Regions from separate parts of the Staphylococcus sp. SA22 genome, predicted to be linked through region 3. Evidence: predicted binding sites of a transcription regulator. Region 3 holds the regulator's gene; each other region holds the start of a gene.
The links. The regulator Rex, encoded in region 3, represses fermentation and respiration genes when NADH is low (regulators of the CRP and FNR family bind a similar motif). The targets are predictions, from matches to a motif close to TTGTGAAATATTTCACAA.
Positions count from the first base shown of each region.

Region 1: ACXQH5_RS04145 (formate/nitrite transporter family protein) is a predicted target of Rex. The motif match lies at 1,508-1,525, and genes of this name have one in related genera.
Region 2: pflB (formate C-acetyltransferase) is a predicted target of Rex. The motif match lies at 1,076-1,093, and genes of this name have one in related genera.
Region 4: ACXQH5_RS05625 (nitrate reductase subunit alpha) is a predicted target of Rex. The motif match lies at 1,079-1,096, and genes of this name have one in related genera.

Region 1 covers NZ_JBSZQY010000003.1:60,173-63,398, reverse strand. The annotation lists gene ACXQH5_RS04150 (DUF4064 domain-containing protein) at 1-379, shown strand, start outside; gene ACXQH5_RS04145 (formate/nitrite transporter family protein) at 629-1,453, opposite strand; gene brnQ2 (branched-chain amino acid transport system II carrier protein BrnQ2) at 1,688-2,998, opposite strand.
Region 2 covers NZ_JBSZQY010000003.1:149,459-152,684, reverse strand. The annotation lists gene ACXQH5_RS04575 (ABC transporter substrate-binding protein) at 1-584, opposite strand, end outside; gene pflB (formate C-acetyltransferase) at 1,172-3,226, shown strand, end outside.
Region 3 covers NZ_JBSZQY010000009.1:1,965-5,190, forward strand. The annotation lists gene ACXQH5_RS08865 (ABC-F family ATP-binding cassette domain-containing protein) at 1-540, opposite strand, end outside; gene ACXQH5_RS08870 (redox-sensing transcriptional repressor Rex) at 793-1,428, shown strand; gene ACXQH5_RS08875 (YeeE/YedE family protein) at 1,733-2,812, shown strand; gene ACXQH5_RS08880 (sulfurtransferase TusA family protein) at 2,872-3,096, shown strand.
Region 4 covers NZ_JBSZQY010000004.1:129,837-133,062, forward strand. The annotation lists gene cobA (uroporphyrinogen-III C-methyltransferase) at 1-878, shown strand, start outside; gene ACXQH5_RS05625 (nitrate reductase subunit alpha) at 1,186-3,226, shown strand, end outside.

The DNA.
Region 1 (3,226 bases), on a different contig from region 3:
AATGACAATAATAGGAATTGTTGTTCAAGGTTTAGCAACGGTATTTAGTTTACTATTGATGGTTTTAGCAGCATCAGGTGTAATGACTACAGATGTGTCAACAACAGTTAATGGTGAGGTTGACCCAGTTGATGCAGAAACAGCAGCAGCAATTTTCACTGTATTATTCTTATTCCTATTTATATTTGGAATCATTTCAATTATTTTAGGTGCAATCGGTATGTTTAAAGCATCTAAAAACAAAAAAATGAGTGGTATATTGTTGATTATTGGAGCTGTAATAAGTGGTAACATAATTACATTTGCTTTATGGTTAGTCAGTGGTATTAAACTACTTACTAATAACAAGCCTAAAGATCAAATAAGCGACTTATCATAAACATCGTATATTGAAATTTCAAGATTTCTTAAGTAATTATATTTCTGTTAGGTTTTAACAAATTAACCGATTAAATAAAGTGCTCTCTTAGAAGTAGATTTTCAGTCAATAACTGCTTTTAAGAGAGTATTTTGTATTTGATAATAAGCATGCCATCGGACAAAAAGCATTGACGAACTTTAAAAAAATACGTTAGACAATGCACTTCTAAATATTAAAGGCATCGACTAACGCATTGTTTAAATAGAGTTAATTATTTTTATAAAATTGATGATGATCATTCAAGTAAGCATAGAATAAACCTATAATGAGACCGCCTCCGATATAGTTACCGATAAAAGCGGCAGCAATATTTGAAATAGCAGGAATGAAGTGCAATGTATCAACTTGATAAATTAAGCCGCCCATAAACAAGCAACTGTTGTAAACGACATGTTCATAACCCATAAAGGCGAATATGGTAACACCGAACATCATGACAAACATTTTTGCAAGTACATCGTCAATTTGCATGGCGATAACTAATGAAATATTAATAAAAAAGTTGGCGAATATCGCTTTCATTAATATACTTACAAACCCAGTAGACAACGTTTTATGTTCTATAACTGCTGATAATTGATTTAACATATCTGGCGTCATTACATTTGAAAAACGCATGAAACTAAATAAAATAGCAGCACCTAAAATATTTCCTGCAAAGCATAATAAAAATATTTTCAATACTCTAGTTGGTTTAATTACTTTATAATACAGGCCTACAGTAAAGTACATGAAGTTACTAGTTAGTAGTTCGGAGTTTGTAAATAAAATGAGTACTAACGCAAAACTGAATGTAATGGCGCTGGCCATATTCACAATGCCTGGCGGTAAATCTGGTTCGTGTGTTGCTTTAACTGATAATACGAAGACCGTAATAATCCCGATAATAAATCCTGCCATCATAGCGCGTAATAGATAACGTTTTAAATAAACGCTTTGTAATATATCTTTCGTTCTTATCGTTTCGACTACGTTATTTACCCAGTCGTCCCCATAAAATATTTTATCCCATTTAATATGTTTCTCCTTCACAATGACATCCTCACTTTTCATTTGTTAATCAGAGTATACTATGAATCGCCTTATTTGTGAATAATTTCACAAAATTAATTTTAAAAACTAATATTTTTGAATAACAGCTAGGATTTTTTAACAAATCATTTATTTTAAAATAATTAATCGCCAGTTAGTATCAATGAATAAATACAGATTTTCATACAAAAAACCTAGTAATGATGCGACGATCATTACTAGGAGATTATGCTTCTATTTAGTTGTCGCTTGTTTCGGACGGCGTATAACTACATCGATGATGAAACCTATGATTGCCAAAAGAATGAATGGTACAAGCCAAGCTAAATCGATATCTGCTAAAGGTAACATCATAAACCATTTCAAAATAACACCGTGTAATAAGTCGAAACTGTTTAGTATTTGTAAAATTGAAATAATCAATGTAATAACAGTTGCGAGTCGATAGGCCCAACTGAATCTGAATGTGCTAAACATGTTAGCAAATGATATCAGTACAAGTGCAATAGACACGGGATATATTAATGTCAACAATGGTACAGCAATTTTTAAAATCATTTCTAAACCAAGTGTTGTAAATAAAAATCCTATGATAGAGAAAACAAGTGCGAATATTTTATAAGAAAACTTAGGCACGTGTTTCTTAGTAAATGTTGCACAAGCGTTGACGAGTCCTATACATGTTGTTAGGCATGCAAGAATAACCGTCATTCCAAATACGAGGTTACCGAACGAACCAAATACGCGTAATGAGTTGTACGTCAATATATCTGTACCATCTTTAAAGTTTCCTGGAGCCGTTGATGCCCCAACGTATGCAAGTGCAAAGTAAATCATTCCAAGTAATATGGCTGCAATAAGACCTGAAAAGCAGACATATTTTAAAATTTTCATGCGATCTGTGAGCCCTTTAAACTTATAGCCATTGACAATGACTACCGAAAAAGCTAACGCAGCAACAAGATCCATTGTAAAATAGCCTTCCAAACTTCCTGAAATGAAAGGATGTGTTATATATTTATCCTTAGGTGCACTTAGTGCAGATTCAGGGTTGAAAATGACAGCAATACTTAATAGAGCGACCATCAATAGTAATAATGGTGTTAATAATTTACCTAAATTATCAACGATTTTCGATGGATTTAAACTAATCCAGTAAACGATGGCAAAAAAGATTGCTGCGAATATAATTAAAGTCCATTGGTTGTGCACAGGTAAAATGTGTCTTGTACCAATTTCGTACGCGACATTTGCAGCACGTGGAATACCGTAAAATGCTCCGATAGACATGTAAATGACGACAGCGAAAATAAACCCGAACCATGGATGTATACGATTGCCTACACTTTCAACACCTTCATCATAAAATGCGACAACGATAACAGTAATAAAGGGTAGTAAAATGCCAGTAAGGGCAAAGCCAAACATGCCAATCCACATATTTTGACCCGCTGTATGGCCGAGCATGGGCGGGAATATTAAATTTCCGGCTCCAAAAAATAGTGAAAATAACATGAGGCCCGAAATAATAACTTGTTTTTTCAATGTAATTTCCTTCCTAAAACTAGATATTCATAATAATTTAAAAAATCTGAAAAATAAAAACGTACTTACTTTATCTTTAAATGACAATACTATGATTCTATTATTTTATAAAAAAGATTGCAATAATAACGTCTTGCTATTATTGGATAATGACAATTAAAGTGTCGTTTTTATGAATTAAAATAGGTGAAAGTAAGTTGGAAATACGTTGGAGCGTTGTGATTTTTA
Region 2 (3,226 bases), on a different contig from region 3:
AGTTGCATCGCGTGGTCTTGGAATTGATGCACATCACTTACTCGATGATGCATGCTATAAATAGCGCGCATATGTTGATAGCCTGTCGTTGTTGTAATTGGATTTGAGTACGCAATTTTACCTTTAAGTATAGGTTGTAATAAATCTTGATAACCTCGAATCTTAATATCTCCTTGCAAATCTGAATTAACTACTATAACTGTTGGCATTAATAGAAAACTAGTAACATATTTATTGTTCGAGCGATAATCCTCTAATTGCTGTGTTACAGATGTATCTTGATAGGGAACAAAATCTTCTGGATGATCAATTGTTTCTGATAACACACCACCCATAAAGACATCACCACGCTCCGAAAAATCTTCGTTATGCAAGTTTGAAAGTAGTACTTGAGTAGATCCGTGTTTAATTTCAATTTTGACATGCTCTTGTTTTTCAAATTCATTTAAAATTGGACGAATCAAGTTTGATTGATACGGAGAATAAACTGTTAATACATTTTTATCTGATTCAGAGTGACGCGTATTAGCGCATGCTGATAAAAAAATGAGAAATAATAGCAAGATATAAATTTTTGATTTCATGATATCCCATCAATTCTATGTATATTTTAATACAATAATTTTAGCAATAAATGACGCATAAGTAATGTTAAATATTTAGAAATGTTTATAGATGACTTGTTAAGACGTTGCAAATGTTGTGATAGCACATAATTTTTGTTTGTCAAGACGACTTACCGAGGCTGTAAAATCAAACTGTTATATTTTATTTGAAGCTGTTATATAAAAATTGGCAAGATATTGAACGGTTCAAAAGTAAATTTTTACGTCAATAAAAGTATTTAATCCTGTCTCTTCATATATAAAAGTAAATCTCTCTAAGTATTGATTTAACGCTTATTAACAATCATTTTTTATAAACAAATATATCCACCTAAATTAACTTTTAAAGCAATGAAAATAGTGAACATTATAACTGTTGTGTAACAGAATGCAATTAGCATATTACTGTTACACAAATTAGTACAGTTTCTATGTTTTGACATACATTTGATGAAAATTGTACATAATTTATGTGAAAAAAATCACAACAAACATGCTACAATGACTATGAAAACGTTAACATAGCATTTCAAATTCACAACATTATACAGATGGAGGCGTTTAGTATGTTAGAAACAAATAAAAATCATGCAACAGCTTGGCAAGGATTTAAAAATGGAAGATGGAACAGACACGTAGATGTAAGAGAGTTTATCCAATTAAACTACACTCTTTATGAAGGTAATGATTCATTTTTAGCAGGACCAACAGAAGCAACTTCTAAACTTTGGGAACAAGTAATGCAGTTATCGAAAGAAGAACGTGAACGTGGCGGCATGTGGGATATGGACACGAAAGTAGCTTCAACAATCACATCTCATGATGCTGGTTATTTAGACAAAGATTTAGAAACAATTGTAGGTGTACAAACTGAAAAGCCATTCAAACGTTCAATGCAACCATTCGGTGGTATTCGTATGGCGAAAGCAGCTTGTGAAGCTTACGGTTACGAATTAGACGAAGAAACTGAAAAAATCTTTACAGATTATCGTAAAACACATAACCAAGGTGTATTCGATGCATATTCTAGAGAAATGTTGAACTGCCGTAAAGCAGGTGTAATCACTGGTTTACCTGATGCATACGGACGTGGACGTATTATCGGTGACTATCGTCGTGTAGCTTTATATGGTGTAGATTTCTTAATGGAAGAAAAAATGCACGACTTCAACACGATGTCTACAGAAATGTCAGAAGATGTAATTCGTTTACGTGAAGAATTATCAGAACAATATCGTGCATTAAAAGAATTAAAAGAACTTGGACAAAAATATGGTTTCGATTTAAGCCGTCCAGCAGAAAACTTCAAAGAAGCAGTTCAATGGTTATACTTAGCATACCTTGCTGCAATTAAAGAACAAAACGGTGCAGCAATGAGTTTAGGTCGTACTTCAACATTCTTAGATATCTATGCTGAACGTGACCTTAAAGCAGGTGTTATTACTGAAAGCGAAGTTCAAGAAATTATTGACCACTTCATCATGAAATTACGTATTGTTAAATTTGCTCGTACACCTGATTACAATGAATTATTCTCTGGAGACCCAACTTGGGTAACTGAATCTATCGGTGGTGTAGGTATTGACGGACGTCCACTTGTTACGAAAAACTCATTCCGTTTCTTACACTCATTAGATAACTTAGGTCCAGCACCAGAACCAAACTTAACAGTATTATGGTCAGTACGTTTACCTGATAACTTCAAAACATACTGTGCAAAAATGAGTATTAAAACAAGTTCTATCCAATATGAAAATGATGACATTATGCGTGAAAGCTATGGCGATGACTATGGTATCGCATGTTGTGTATCAGCGATGACAATTGGTAAACAAATGCAATTCTTCGGTGCACGTGCGAACTTAGCTAAAACATTACTTTACGCCATCAATGGTGGTAAAGATGAAAAATCTGGTGCACAAGTTGGTCCAAACTTCGAAGGTATTAACAGCGAAGTATTAGAATATGACGAAGTATTCAAGAAATTTGATCAAATGATGGATTGGCTAGCAGGTGTTTACATTAACTCATTAAATGTTATTCACTACATGCACGATAAATACAGCTATGAACGTATTGAAATGGCATTACATGATACAGAAATTGTACGTACAATGGCAACAGGTATCGCTGGTTTATCAGTAGCAGCTGACTCATTATCTGCAATTAAATATGCACAAGTTAAACCAATTCGTAACGAAGAAGGTCTTGTAGTAGACTTTGAAATCGAAGGCGACTTCCCTAAATACGGTAACAATGACGACCGTGTAGATGATATCGCAGTTGATTTAGTAGAACGCTTTATGACTAAATTACGTAGTCATAAAACATATCGTGATTCAGAACATACAATGAGTGTATTAACAATTACTTCAAACGTTGTATACGGTAAGAAAACTGGTAACACACCAGACGGACGTAAAGCTGGCGAACCATTTGCACCAGGTGCAAACCCAATGCATGGCCGTGACCAAAAAGGTGCATTATCTTCATTAAGTTCTGTAGCTAAGATTCCTTACGATTGCTGTAAAGATGGTATTTCAAATACATTCAGTATCGTACCAAAATCATTAGGTAAAGAACCAGAAGATCAAAACCGTAACTTAACTAGTATGTTAGAT
Region 3 (3,226 bases):
CATTTGAGCTAAAGATAAACGTGTTTTTTGGCCACCGCTAAAATCATTGATAGGTTTATTGAAATCTTCTTCACTAAAATTTAACCCGTGAAGTACTGTTTTAATTTTACTTTCATATTGATATCCTTCTAATTGTTCAAATTGATTCGATAAAGATTCATAACGGGACATATGTGTTTTATATGTATCACTATCGTAATCATTTGCATGTTTTGATAACCAATCTGTTTCTTCTTTGATTAAGCTTTCCATTCGTTTAATATGTTCAAATGGTTTTGACATTTCTTCAAAAACTGTTGCATTAGAATTTAAAGTCATTTGTTGAGTTAAATAACCTAGTTTTAAGTTTTTAATTTTTGACACATTTCCAGAATCATAGTTTTCTACACCAGCTATAATTTTCATCAATGTTGATTTACCGGCGCCATTTCTTCCTACGATACCAATTCGTTCACCAGTTTTTACTTCAAAATCAACATCAGTAAATATATCTTCACCATCGAACGATTTTGATATATGATTGAGTTGTAAAAGTATCATTCGATCTTCACCTTTCGTCTTTCGCAAATTTTATTAACTTATGATAAAAGTCGTAATTATTACATTAATAACCATTTTACAGTATAAAACGCCGTCTTGAAACTAAGATATTTATTTTTAAAATTCAATAATGTATAATATTTAGGTATTCATTGTAATCAATTATTTGTTTTTTAATAATCTAACAATTACGCTCTAACTCGTTTGAATACATAGATATAATTCATTCAAACACGAAGGAGGAAATAGCGAATGAGTGACCAAGTTAAAATTCCTCGAGCAACTTTAAAACGTTTGCCGTTATATTATAGATTTGTCAGTTCATTAAAATCTAAAGGTATAGATCGTGTAAATTCAAAAGCGATTAGCGATGCGTTACAAATTGACTCGGCAACAATTCGTCGTGACTTTTCATATTTTGGCGAATTAGGTAAAAAAGGGTACGGATATAATATAGATAGTTTATTGGATTTCTTTAAATCTGAACTAAGCGAGAGTGACATGATCAAAATCGCAATTGTCGGAGTTGGGAACCTAGGGAAAGCTTTGCTCACATATAACTTTTCAATACATGATGATATGACGATTACAGAAGCGTTTGACGTAAAAGAAGATGTTATTGGCCAGAAAATAGGGAACGTTATTGTAAAAGATAACGATGAATTAATAACAACATTGAAGAAGGAAGAAATAGATGTTGTGATTCTAACTACACCAGAAAGAGTTGCACAGAAAGTTGCAGACGAACTCGTCCAAGCTGGTGTGAAAGGTATTTTAAACTTCACTCCTGGTAGAATTAATACGCCTTCAGATGTGCAAGTACATCAAATTGACTTAGGTATAGAATTACAGTCATTATTATTCTTTATGAAAAATTACAGTGAATAAATGTGATGTTAGCTTTGAATGATTAACCTTGTTATATCTTTAATTAATTATAGAACAGTCTGGGACTAAGTATGTCTCAGGCTTTTTCTGTTATGTTTGAAAATGAAAGGAAAAACTGTTGTGTTAATAAATATAGTATAGGTTAATAAATTAACACGTAGAGATATAATGATGAATCGTAATTAATCGCATTTCTTATGTGAATATAATATAAATATCAAAAATATTGTGTATAAGGTTGAAAACAAGAAAATCATCGCCTATAATACATACTAAACTTATCGGAAATTAGGGGGTTAGGACGATGTGGATGATTTTTAGTGGCTTAATTGTCGGGGGACTCTTAGGTTTTGTGATGCAAAGAACAAGATTTTGTTTAACAGGTGGCTTTCGAGATATGTATGTGCAAAAGAATAATAAGATGTTCTATGCATTATTAATCGCTATTACTATTCAAAGTATAGGATTATTGATTTTGACGGCAACAGGTATTTTACAAATTCCTGCACATAGTTTTCCAATATTGGGAACAATTATAGGTTCTTTTATTTTTGGAATTGGAATAGTATTGGCTGGAGGGTGTGCAACAGGTACTTGGTATCGCGCTGGTGAAGGGCTAATTGGTAGTTGGATTGCATTAGTATTATATGCTGTTACTGCAGCAATCACTAAAACAGGGATTTTAAAGCCAGTAATGGATAAAATTAATCAACCAACGAATGTAAATAGTGATATGTCTCAAACAACTGGCATTCCGTTTTGGGGATTAGTCGTTATATTAACTATAATCACCATTTTTCTAGTTGTAAGAACACTCAATAATAAGAAAGTTCGAGTTGCTGTTCCAAAACTAAAGCAACGTTATACAGGTATTAGATATTACCTTTTCGAAAAACGATACCATCCATTTATTGCAGCAATTGTAATTGGACTTATCGCACTCTTAGCTTGGCCAATGAGTGCATCAACTGGAAGAAATGACGGTTTAGGTATAACAACGCCATCAGCAAATTTAGTACACTTTTTGATTACAGGTGAAACTAAATTTATTGATTGGGGTGTCTTTTTAGTTCTAGGAATTTTCATTGGTTCATATATTGCAGCTAGAGGATCAAGAGAATTTAAATGGCGATTGCCAGACAAGATTACAATACGAAACAGTGCTATTGGTGGCATATGTATGGGATTTGGTGCGTCAGTTGCTGGTGGTTGTTCTATCGGTAACGGTTTGGTTGAAACAGCAACGATGACTTGGCAAGGATGGATTGCGCTAGCATCAATGATAGTTGGTGTATGGACAATGAGTCATTTTATCTTTGTTCGTCCAATGAAAAAAGTACAACAACAATCTGCAAAGGTTAAACAGCAAACGCAAATAGTATAGAAGATTATTATGCAAATGATGTTGATCAAATAAAAGTGATTGGAAAAGGAGAAATAATTATGATACACGAATTAGGTACAGTAGGAATGGTATGTCCATTTCCGTTAATTGAAGCGCAAAAGAAAATGGCAACATTGCAATCTGGAGATGAATTAAAAATTGATTTTGATTGCACGCAAGCGACGGAAGCTATTCCAAATTGGGCTGCAGAAAATGGATATCCTGTAACAAACTATGAACAAATTGATAATGCTTCATGGACAATTACAATTCAAAAAGTTTAACGTTATCTTTTTTAGATTCTATGGCTACTTCCGCTACTTTAAAAGCGAGTAAGTAGTCTTTTTTGGTTTTAGTTCACGAAATTAATTTTATATAGCGTGATACATTTTATTCCAAAAGATGTAATAAAAC
Region 4 (3,226 bases), on a different contig from region 3:
ATGTCATTCTATATGATCGATTAGTGAATCCGTTGATTTTACAATATGCGAATTTGACTACTGAAATTATCGATGTTGGTAAAAAGCCGTATGCAAAACATATTCAGCAAGAAAAAATAAATGACTGTATCGTGGAAGCAGCGCGTCGTTATAACAAGGTTGTTAGACTTAAAGGTGGCGATCCAGCGATATTTGGTCGTGTGCAAGAAGAAGTCGACACACTAAATGAACATCATATTGCGTTTGAAATTGTACCAGGGGTGACATCAGCGAGCGCAGCAGTTGCTACTATGCAGACAGGTTTGACAATGCGTACAGTTGCTAAAAGTGTGACATTTTCTACAGGTCACTTTAAAGATTCAGAAGAAAATGAAGTGGATGTCAATTCCTTAGTGAATGGTGGCACGTTAGCAATTTATATGGGGGTAAAACGTTTAGGGAAAATTATCACACAGATACAACAATACACAGATATTGATTACCCGATAGCGATTGTCTTTCAAGCATCGTGTTTTAACGAGTTTGTTGTTAAGGGGCGTTTAAGTAATATTATTTCAAAATTGCAACACTATTCAATTGAGGCGAAACCAGGTATATGTATTATTGGGGAAGTTGTTGGCTATACTGAAAACACTCCTAAATCATATGATCCTACGAAGCAATTTTATGTAGTAAGTGGTTCTAAACATGACGCCCTTATGCTCTGTGAACATTTATATGACGAAGGTTATGGCTGTTTGCTAAACCCAAATGATACATCGAATGGCACATATCATTCGTCGCAATATGATTACTATGATGCATTTATTAAGCAGCAAGAAAATGTAACATATATTTCAACCGATCGTGCAGATGCTAATACAGTGTTATGTCACTAATTTATAAAAATAAATGAATAAGTAAGGTTTCAACCGAGAGAATATATTCGTGTTGAAGCCTTATTTGTCGTTGTGCCAAATTTGAACGATTTAGATTGGCAATAAGCATGACCATACATGATTGTGTATTATTTCAATGAAATCCCGTTATTGATAGGGAAATTCCTTAAGTAATTAGGTGATTCCCTAATATTTTATGTTTGTGAAAAAATGTACAATCTAATTAAAGCAATAGTCTTGGGCATTTTAAAGTATTTAAAAACACGACATCTACACATCGTATTTTTATACGTAGGAGGATATAAATATGGGAAAATTTGGATTGAATTTCTTTAAACCAACAGAAAAATTTAATGGGAATTGGTCGATCCTAGAAAGTAAAAGTAGAGAATGGGAAAAAATGTACAGAGAACGTTGGAGCCATGATAAAGAAGTAAGAACAACACATGGTGTTAACTGTACAGGCTCATGTTCTTGGAAAGTATTTGTGAAAAATGGGGTTATTACCTGGGAAAATCAACAAACTGACTATCCAAGTTGTGGTCCGGATATGCCTGAATATGAACCGAGAGGCTGTCCACGAGGTGCGTCATTCTCTTGGTATGAATACAGTCCTCTTCGAATCAAATATCCATATATTCGTGGAAAACTCTGGGATTTATGGACTGAAGCATTAGAAGAAAACAATGGTAATCGCGTTGCTGCATGGGCGTCTATTGTTGAAAATGAAGACAAAGCCAAACAATATAAGCAAGCCCGAGGTATGGGAGGGCACGTGCGTTCAAATTGGAAAGACGTGACAGAGATAATCGCAGCACAATTACTGTATACAATAAAAAAATATGGTCCAGATCGAATCGCAGGATTTACACCTATTCCAGCGATGTCAATGATTAGTTATGCAGCAGGTGCTCGATTCATCAATTTGCTTGGTGGTGAAATGCTTAGTTTTTATGACTGGTATGCAGATTTACCACCTGCCTCTCCACAAATTTGGGGAGAGCAAACAGATGTGCCTGAATCAAGTGACTGGTATAACGCATCATACATTATTATGTGGGGATCTAATGTACCTTTAACACGTACTCCGGATGCACATTTTATGACAGAAGTCCGCTATAAAGGTACAAAAGTCATTTCAGTAGCACCAGATTACGCAGAAAATGTGAAATTTGCTGATAACTGGCTAGCACCGAACCCTGGTTCAGATGCTGCAATTGCACAAGCAATGACGCATGTTATTTTACAAGAACATTATGTTAATCAACCTAATGAACGCTTTATAAATTACGCCAAACAATATACAGATATGCCGTTTCTTATCATGCTGGATGAAGATGAAAATGGATATAAAGCGGGTCGATTTTTAAGAGTGAGTGACTTAGGTCAAACAACAGAGCAAGGCGAATGGAAGCCAGTTATTCATGATGCAATCAGCGATAGTTTAGTAGTACCTAATGGCACAATGGGTCAACGTTGGGAAGAAGGTAAGAAGTGGAACTTAAAACTAGAAACAGAAGATGGTTCTAAAATTAATCCTACATTATCAATGACAGAAGGTGGATACGAATTAGAAACGATTCAATTCCCATACTTTGATAGTGATGGAGATGGGATATTCAATCGTCCAATTCCAACTCGACAAGTCACTTTAGCAAATGGTGACAAAGTCCGTATTGCTACAATTTTTGACTTAATGGCAAGTCAATATGGCGTGCGTCGTTTTGATCATAAATTAGAATCAAAAGGATACGACGATGCAGAATCAAAATATACACCTGCTTGGCAAGAAGCCATTTCAGGCGTAAAACAAAGTGTTGTCATTCAAGTAGCTAAAGAATTTGCGCAAAACGCTATCGATACTGAAGGGCGTTCAATGATTATCATGGGTGCGGGTATTAACCATTGGTTTAACTCAGATACGATTTATCGTTCAATCTTAAACTTAGTTATGTTATGTGGCTGTCAAGGTGTGAATGGTGGCGGTTGGGCTCACTATGTGGGACAAGAAAAATGTCGCCCGATTGAAGGATGGAGTACTGTCGCATTTGCGAAAGACTGGCAAGGACCACCACGTTTGCAAAACGGAACAAGTTGGTTCTATTTTGCGACAGACCAATGGAAATATGAAGAGTCAAATGTAGATCGTTTAAAATCTCCATTAGCTAAAACAGAGGAGTTAAAGCATCAACATCCAGCTGATTATAATGTTTTAGCAGCTAGACTTGGTTGGTTACCATCATATCCACAATTTAATAAAAATAGTTTGTTGTTTGCAGAAGAAGCTAAAGATGAAGGCATTGAGTCGAATGAGGCAATTTTAAAACGCGCGATAGATGAAGTTAAGT